One region of the Gudongella ferriphila genome, then DNA from elsewhere that is predicted to be linked to it. Evidence: a T-box and tRNA genes for the amino acid it is inferred to sense, from the RefSeq annotation. Region 1 holds a T-box; the other holds one or more tRNA genes.
The links. The T-box of region 1 lies ahead of ACKVDP_RS07160 (valine--tRNA ligase). A T-box ahead of a tRNA ligase gene usually reads a tRNA of that ligase, here a tRNA-Val.
Positions count from the first base shown of each region.

Region 2: it has a tRNA-Val gene. The T-box ahead of ACKVDP_RS07160 (valine--tRNA ligase) is inferred to sense a tRNA for this amino acid. The anticodon was not compared.

Region 1 is NZ_JBJXRK010000009.1:32,657-37,231, forward strand. Features, by position in the region: gene ACKVDP_RS07160 (valine--tRNA ligase) at 1-1,866, opposite strand, end outside; T-box leader at 1,911-2,121, opposite strand; gene ACKVDP_RS07165 (CaiB/BaiF CoA transferase family protein) at 2,238-3,428, opposite strand; gene pgsA (CDP-diacylglycerol--glycerol-3-phosphate 3-phosphatidyltransferase) at 3,559-4,098, opposite strand; gene ACKVDP_RS07175 (sigma 54-interacting transcriptional regulator) at 4,193-4,575, opposite strand, start outside.
Region 2 is NZ_JBJXRK010000008.1:3,147-7,721, reverse strand. Features, by position in the region: gene ACKVDP_RS06580 (aspartate/glutamate racemase family protein) at 1-268, shown strand, start outside; gene ACKVDP_RS06575 (M24 family metallopeptidase) at 306-1,481, shown strand; tRNA gene ACKVDP_RS06570 (tRNA-Val) at 2,037-2,112, opposite strand; gene ACKVDP_RS06565 (hypothetical protein) at 2,256-2,933, shown strand; gene ACKVDP_RS06560 (YibE/F family protein) at 2,986-4,155, shown strand; gene ACKVDP_RS06555 (hypothetical protein) at 4,318-4,446, shown strand; gene ACKVDP_RS06550 (50S ribosomal protein L25) at 4,526-4,575, shown strand, end outside.

The DNA.
Region 1 (4,575 bases):
GATTTCGCCAATAACCGTATTTAGTCTTGTCAGTATCCATTTGTCTTCAATCTGTAGGTCCATTCCCTCAAGAGTCGCTTTTTCCATATTTTCATCAAGATTCATCAATACAAATCTGGTTGCATTCCATAGCTTGTTTGCAAAGTTTCTATTAGCTTCAACTCTCTCAATATAGAATCTCATATCGTTACCAGGAGTGTTACCAGTTATCAAGGTGAATCTAAGGGCATCTGCACCGTATTCATCTATGATTTCAAGAGGATCGATGCCGTTGCCAAGAGACTTGCTCATTTTCCTTCCCTCTGAATCCCTTACAAGTCCTGTAAGGAATACATCCTTGAAGGGAAGCTCTCCTATTTGTTCAAGACTTGAGAAGATCATTCTTATAACCCAAAAGAAAATTATATCGTATCCTGTGACAAGAACATCTGTCGGGAAAAAGTATTTCATGTCTTCAGTTTCTTCAGGCCATCCCAATGTTGAAAATGGCCAAAGTGCTGATGAAAACCATGTATCCAGAGTGTCGGTTTCTTGTCTTATTTTTGTGCTGTTACACTTGCTGCAGCTTGTTACATCCTCTCTTGATACAATTATCTCACCGCAGTCATCACAGTAGTAAACAGGTAATCTGTGCCCCCACCAAAGCTGTCTTGAAATGCACCAATCCTTAATATTCTCTAGCCAGTGTACATAAACCTTGCCAAATCTTTCGGGTACAAAATTTATTTCACCCTTGTAGTATGCCTCAAGAGATGGTTTTGCCAATGGTTCCATTTTAACAAACCATTGTTTTGAAATTATTGGTTCTATAACCGTCTTACATCTTTCACAGTGCCCCACTGCATTTTCATGATCCTTGACCTCTTTAAGATAGCCCTCTTCCTTTAATTTATCAGCAATGGCCTTCCTAGCTTTGAATCTCTCAAGCCCTTTAAATTCTCCACCATTTTCATTGATAAATCCGTCTTCATCAATAACTACACATTGACCAAGACCATGTCTAGCTCCAACTTCGAAGTCATTGGGGTCATGGGATGGTGTAATTTTCAATGCACCAGTTCCAAACTCCATCTCTACATAATTATCCGCTATTATTGGAATTTCCCTACCTACCAATGGCAATATTACTGTTTTTCCAACCAAGTGTGTATATCTCTCATCATCTGGATGAACAGCAACCGCCAGATCCCCCAGTATTGTTTCAGGTCTTGTAGTGGCTATTGTTATTGTTTCATCCAAGTCCTTTATAGGATAGTTTACATGCCAAAGATGTCCGTGGGAATCCTCGTGGTCTACCTCAGCATCTGATATTGCAGTATGGCAGCTGGGACACCAGTTAATTATTCTATCACCCCTATAAATCAAGCCTTTGTCATACAGTCTTACAAATACCTCTTCAACTGCATTACTTAGCATTTCATCAAGGGTAAACCTATCTCTGGTCCAGTCACAGGATACTCCAAGCTTTTTAAGTTGATTTTTGATGGTTCCTCCATATAGGTCCGTCCATTCCCATGCTTCCTTCAGGAAACCTTCCCTTCCAAGCTCATCCTTGCTTCTTCCCTCAGACTTGATTTTTTCAACTACCTTTGCCTCAGTTGATATACTTGCATGGTCAGTACCTGGTAGCCACAAAGCAGAATATCCCTCCATGCGTTTCCATCTTATAAGAATATCCTGGATGGTATTGTTCAATGCGTGCCCCATATGAAGGCTTCCTGTCACGTTAGGAGGCGGCATCATTATAGTATATGGCTTTTTGTTTTCGTCAATTTCCGGCGTGAAGTATCCATTATCATTCCAGAAACCATATAGGCGATCTTCAAACTCCTTAGGATTATAATTCTTTGGTAAATTTTCTCTCATATTTTTCCCTCCTTGGCAAAAATTATAGAAACCCTCCGTCCTATAATAAGGACGAAGGGTTCGCGGTACCACCTTAATTCCATGGCATTACCATGGCACTTAATTCATAGATAACGGTATCCCGTTCAAACCTACTTCTAATTCAGTTTGAATGTTCGAAAGCTACCTTCATCTGATTCTTGCTTAGGATTTTCCAGCCTAGAATCCATTCTCTTATAAGAGAATCAGACTACTCCTCTTTCTCATCACAAAATATATAGTCACAATTATAGCTATAAAAGGGAAATTTGTCAATGAAGTTTTCCCATGTAGATCTCAGAATATAGATACTCAACCAATAATTTACAAGGAAATTCCATATATCTGCTTGATCAAATAATCTCTTCAGACTCCAGGCGTTCCACTTCCTCATCATTCAATCCTAACAACTGTGAATATACATACTTATTATACTCACCAATTTCTGGTATACGCATTTTTCTGTCACCTGGAGTTTTGGACATTTTATATACTGAGCCAGACAGCTTCACTTTCCCACACAAAGGTTGCTCAACCTCCACTATCATCTCACGATGCTTTATCTGTGGGTCGTTTGCTACCTGTCCAAAGGTAGGCACTTCAGATGTTGGAACCTTGAACTTTCTCAATTGTTCAACTGCATCAATTACGGTTTTGTTCCTTAACCAATTATCTAGTATTTCTTCAACAGCTTCCATATTTTGAGCTCTCAGCACCCTGGTTCTGAACCGTTCATCTTCCAGCAAATCCTCCCTGTCTATGGCCTTTAGAACATTCATCCATTGACCGTCTGTTATTGTGCAAATAACAACATATCCATCCTTGGCCTTATATGATCCAAATGGCGAGGAACTGCTTAGCTTATTGCCCATACGCTTAGGTTCCTCAAGAGTATCAAAGTAATTTGCTCTGTCCGGAAATACCATAGCCCACATTCCATCCTGCATTGATATGTCAATGCGTTGACCCTCTCCCGTCATGCTTCGGTAATGCAATGCTGCTAGTATTGCTATAACCGCGTTGTAGCCACCCATATAGTCCGCCAGTGATACGCCTACCTTTAGCGGTTCACCATCCTTATACCCTGTTACACTCATGAGACCACCCATAGCTTGCCCGACCATGTCATAGGTGACCTCGTCTTTTCTTGGTCCAGTCTGTCCAAATCCTGAAATTGATGCATAAATGATTGCTGGATTGATTCTACTTGCTTCATCATAGCCCAATCCTAATTTATCCAATATACCAGGTGCAAAATTCTCTACGATTATATCACATTCAGCGGCCAGTTTTTTTGCAAGCTCCAAGCCACTAGGATTTTTCAAGTTCAAAGTTATACTTTTCTTACCTCTGTTGTAAGATAAGAACTGATATGATTCTCCTGAGGGAGTCATTGGTGCTGCATTTCTTTCTGGTTCACCGGTTCCGGGTCTCTCCACCTTAATTACCTCAGCTCCCAACTCACATAATACAGAAGTACAATGTGGTCCTGATAAATACTGTGTGAAATCCAAAACTCTAATTCCTTCCAAAGCCTTTTTCATACCGCAATCTCCTTTCCCGCGCTATCATAATTTTTATGAATCGTCTTGATTTCAAATCTTTGATAAAATTTTTGTTTGAAAAGCACAAATCAAATAAATTTCTGGGAATATTGAGATGGGGAATTAATCTCTATAATGAACTCTTTTCATCATCAAGTAGCTTTCTGAATATCTTGAGATAGTTGTAGAACGCAATAAGATTTAGAGTTACAGTAATGGATAATAAAATTATTGAAATTGTCATACTCAGATTAAATACGATAGACAGAATTGCAGCATAAAGGGAAAAAGTAGCTACTTTACCATACTTATTAGATGGAATTACTGCCCTTCCATGCTTTATATATAAGATTAGGCCCCCACCTATCATAATTATTTCTTTAACGAGCATAGGAATCAATATCCAAACTGGTATTAGACCAATCATTGTAAAAGTGACCAATACAGTGAAACTCATCATCTTGTCAGCAAATGGATCCAGAGCTGCTCCCAGTTTACTCATTAGATTAAATCTTCTTGCTATGTATCCATCCAGTACATCAGATACACCTGCTATCATAAAAATCATTCCCAGAATAAATACCTTATCTTCAATGTCTGAGAAAAACAATACTAGGTATACTGGTATAAGTATAATTCTAAATACGGTAATCAGGTTAGGTAATGTCATTTCACTCTCTCCTTGTACGAATATGACTTCTAAATTGCCTTAGAGATATTCTACTTTATTTGATTCACCTGGTCAACCGCTCCAACTATATGGTTTACTCCATGGTTTTTAGCTTTCTCCAAAGAGTTGTTACACTTATTCCCAGCTTCTCGGCAGCTAATGTCTTATTGCCTCCAGTTTCCTCCAAAACATTCATTATTGTATCTTTTTCAATTTGCTTCAGGACTCCTTTTTTACCATCATTCTCATGCTCTACATATTGATGGTCTGCCTCACGACCCAATTGAGGTATTCCAGAAATCGCTTCATCCATGACTTCTATGGATATTTCTTTATCTCTTGAGAGGACTACACATCTTTCCACAAGATTTTCCAATTGTCTGATGTTTCCTGGCCAATCGTAAAGTAAAAGCCTTGCCATTGCATCGTGATCGATTCCCTTGGTCTTAATATTCAATTCCTTGCTTTTCCCCACAA
Region 2 (4,575 bases), on a different contig from region 1:
TGAGAATGAGCCCAACTTCTCCAGCGCCTTCCTGCTTGAGGAGGGTTATGTTGACACGGTCGAGGTTGAAAGGGAAGTGGTGGACAAGGCTCTTGGGCTTCAAAGGGAAAATCCGGATATTGGAGCCATTCTTCTGGAATGCAGTGTCCTACCCCCATATGCGGAGGCCGTTCAAAGGGCCACTGGACTGCCTGTGTTTGACTTTGTAACCATGATAAAGTATGTGTTTTCAGCGGTTGTACGGGAGTCAGGCAGAGGTTTTATGTAGGTTGCAATTTACAAATTACGAGGAGGGAAATAATTTTATGCATGTATTCAAAAAAGAAGAGTACCAGGAACGCATTGCAAAAACCAAGAAAAAAATGGAGGAGTGGGGAATAGAGCTTCTGTTCGTTTCTCAGCCAGCCAATATGAACTATCTGACAGGCTATGATGGATGGAGCTTCTATGTGCATCAGTGCCTATTGGTTTCCCTTGATAAAGAAGAGCCAGTGTGGATTGGCCGTGGAATGGATGCAAACGGTGCCAGGATAACCAGCATGCTGGCTGACGAGAATATTTACCAATATGCAGACGACTATGTTCATTCATTGATAAAGCACCCAATGCATTACATGGCTGACATAATCAAAAAGCACGGATGGGAAAAGAAGGTTATCGGAGTTGAGATGGACCAGTTCTACTTCACTCACAGAGCATTTGTTGAGCTTGAGAAATCCCTTCCAAACGCAACCTTCAAGGATGCAAACACCTTGGTAAACTGGGTTCGCGTAATCAAATCCGACAATGAGATCGAATTTATGAAGATAGCCGGACAGATTGCATCCAATGTCATGAAGACTGCCCAGAAGCATATTGCACCTGGAGTAAGGGAGTGCGACGTGGCAGCAGAGGTCGCCAAGGCTCAGTACAAGGGCGTTGGAGAGTTCAGTGGGGATTATCCTGCAATAGTACCTCTAATGATGGCTGGAGAGGCTACAAAGACCCCGCACCTTACCTGGAGCGAGAAGAAGTATGAGAATGACGAAGCTGTACTTCTGGAGCTTTGTGGAGTGTATAGACACTACCACGTGCCAATAGCAAGAACCCTCTATCTGGGAGAGGAACCACCAAAGCTTATGGTTGATACAGGAAAGACCGTTCTTGAGGGCCTTGATGCAGCTCTTGATATGATAAAACCAGGAGTGCTGGTGGAAGAGATAGAGGAAACCTGGAGAAGGACAATTGAAAAGACTGGTCTAGTGAAGGAGTCAAGAATCGGTTACTCAATAGGAGTCAACTATCCACCTGACTGGGGTGAGCAGACAATCAGCGTTAGACCTGGAGACAAGACTGTCGTTCAGGAAAACATGGCTCTGCACTTGATTCCTGGTATTTGGCTCGATGATGTTGGATTTGAAGTTGACGCATCCTTCTATGTAACAAAGGATGGAGTGAAGCATTTCTTTGACGACTCAAGAGAGATTCTCGTAAAAAAGTAAAACGGTAGCACCCCCTAATATGGAAAGATCCCACTTGTGATGGGATCTTTTCTAATGTTTTCGCTCGATTATTAAGACTTTCCCTGTGTTATGTGTCATTCTGAACATGGCGAAGAATCTTGTTTTTGGAACGTCATTTTGAGAACCGGAAAGTCATAATAAAACCGCTCACTGATTCAAGATTAGTGGTTTAACACACTTGCTTCAAAAATTGACTTGCTATCGATTAAGCCTGAAGTTGAGTCCTAAAGTTCTTTTTCGTTCTTTGACTATTAAGACGCCAGTAGAATAGTTGGAAATCACGCAAGTCAGAGCAATTTTTTTGCTTCGTGTGATAACCCAACCTAATCTTTCCATATGTTCGCTCAATTATTAGGACTTTCCTTGTAGGATGTCTCATTCTGAGCATGGCGAAGAATCTTGCTTCCTTTCTGTCATGTCGAGCTTGTCGAGACATCTCATGCATTTTAGACATAAAAAAGACCCCTCCACTTCGGTCGGGGTGACAGCTTCTTTTCAATTGTGAATTGTGAATCGTGAATTGAGAATTAGAATTGGTGGGCGATATTGGACTCGAACCAACGACCTCTACGATGTCAACGTAGCGTTCTACCAGCTGAACTAACCGCCCATGTAAACATATATTAGCATAAATTTAACGTCTTTTCAACAAAAATAAACTGTCCTGGCCCACTAAATATGGGTGAAAGTATTTACATTGCGAGTGATTAATATTAAACTTAACATAGGAACACAAGCCAAGGGGGGATTTTCTTGCAGAAGATAGTAGAGCCGTTGGGATTCCTTGTTTACATGGTCATCCTAATCTACATGGGAATATACATATACAGAAACCACAATGGCAACAGGGTCCATATGGCCTTTGGGTCACTGGCAATAACCCTTGCCATCGGAGAAAGCATTTACTTAATTCCTAGAATATACGCCCTTATTACAACCGGACTTGAAGAAAACCTCATGCTGCTGGGTTGGGGAAGGATCGGGCACCTTGTTGTGATGACGCTGTTCTTTTCGATGCTGATTGATCTGAACAAGGAATGCTTCGGACTGAGAAGAAAGGTCCCATTGGACAAGCTACTCTACGGGCTCCTGGTATTCAGGGTTGTAATAGGAGTGTTTCCGCAAAATGGTCATTTTCAGCTGGAGCCGGACAGAACCTTTCTTTTGCTTAGAACAATTCCATTGATTGCATACCTGATAATAGTAGCCATTGTTATAATAATATGCTCATGGAAAAGAGGGGTCAGGGGAATGCCCCTGCTTGCAATGATGCTTGTCCCCCTGGGCTTTACGGTTGAACCGGAGCTAATTGAGAATTCATCATATATCATGCTGTTAATGAAGTCAGTTGTAAGAGGCTTGCTGCTACTGGGAATTGTGTTTATAGGATATAGGGAAGTTAGAAAGGCCAACGAACTCAGTAGATATTAGTGAAATTTTTTAGGAAGGGCGAAAGCCTTCCTTTGCTTTGAAGGGAGAAATTATGAAAAGAGTGATTTTGCTGTTACTTCTTGTAATGGCTTTGACATCAGGTAAAACAACCATGGCGGCTGACATGGATATGGATATGGATATGGATAGATTTGAACCCGAGACAGAATTTATAAACTACACTGAAAAGGGACTCGTGCTCCAGGCATCTGAAATTGTTCAAAGGCCGGAGGACTATTTCAGTACCCAGAGCATCACCGTAAGAATCGAATCAGGGAAATTCAGGGGAGAGGTCCATGAAATTGAAAACGTGCTGTCTGACCATGCCTATTATGATATAATAGTGGAGGAGGGTCAGAAGGTTTCACTTATGATCGAGGAATACCCTGACGGAGGTTATAACGTATATATATCCGACTACTACAGGATGGACAGCATCATATACCTTTTGGGGGCGTTCATACTCCTTGTTGTTCTGGTGGGAAGATCCAAGGGGATCAAATCCCTTGTTTCGCTGGGAGTGACAATATCAGCTGTTTTATTTGTTATGCTCCCACTTATTCTCAGGGGCTTCAATCCCATATTTGTAAGTGTAATCACCGCAGTACTGGTTACAGTGGTGACCATATTCCTGGTGGCAGGAATCAATCACAAATCCGCTTCTGCAATTGCAGGGACCTCAATTGGCGTAATAGTGGCAGGTGTGATATCCTACATTGTAGGAAATCAGGCCAGTCTTTCGGGGCTGTCTGCGGAGGAAGCCACCATGCTCATGTACATTCCACAGGGAATACAGTTTAACTTCAGACATCTTCTATTTGCAGGGATCATCATGGGTGCCCTTGGTGCCGCTATGGATGTTGGAATCTCAATAGCCTCTGCAATAGATGAAATACACAAGGCCAACCCCAAACTTTCCTCAAGAAGGTTGTTCCGGTCTGGAATGAACGTGGGAAAGGATGTAATGGGTACAATGGTCAACACCCTTATTCTTGCATACACTGGTACGTCAATACCAATGCTGCTTCTTTTCATGGCCTATGAGACAGACCTTAGCAAGGTCTTTAATCTGGATGTGATAGCTACCGAAATTGTAAGGTCTCTTTCGGGAAGCATCGGTTTGATCTTGACCATACCAATAACAGCCATGATAGCCAGCTATTATGCAAAGGAAAATCGGGTGACTAAGAAAAAAGGCCACAAGGAAAATGAGGTGATATAGATGAAAGTGACAGTAACGGACAAGGCAAGGGACTTCATCAGGAACAAGTCTGAGGGAGATGCTGAGGTAACAGTTGCCGTGGTATCCGTTGCATCCGGCTGATGTCAGACAAATCAACTATCGGTCAGGATAGGAAATCAAGGTGACGGAAAACGGTTTGACATGTATGAGGACAACGGGGTCAAGGTTTACCTTATGAAGGGCATGAGGATACCAGACAACAAGGTTGAAATAAACCTTACAAACTATTTAATTGCCAAGAGCCTAACGGCCAAAGGCATTCGCTACTAGGGTAGAAATATGATTATCAGCCCTTTCATTAGGGTAGATATGACTTATATCAAATAAGAAAACCAGGAGGTATTATAGTATGAGTGATAAAAAATTGCTGGCCGCTCTGAGAGAAGAGACAGGGTCAGG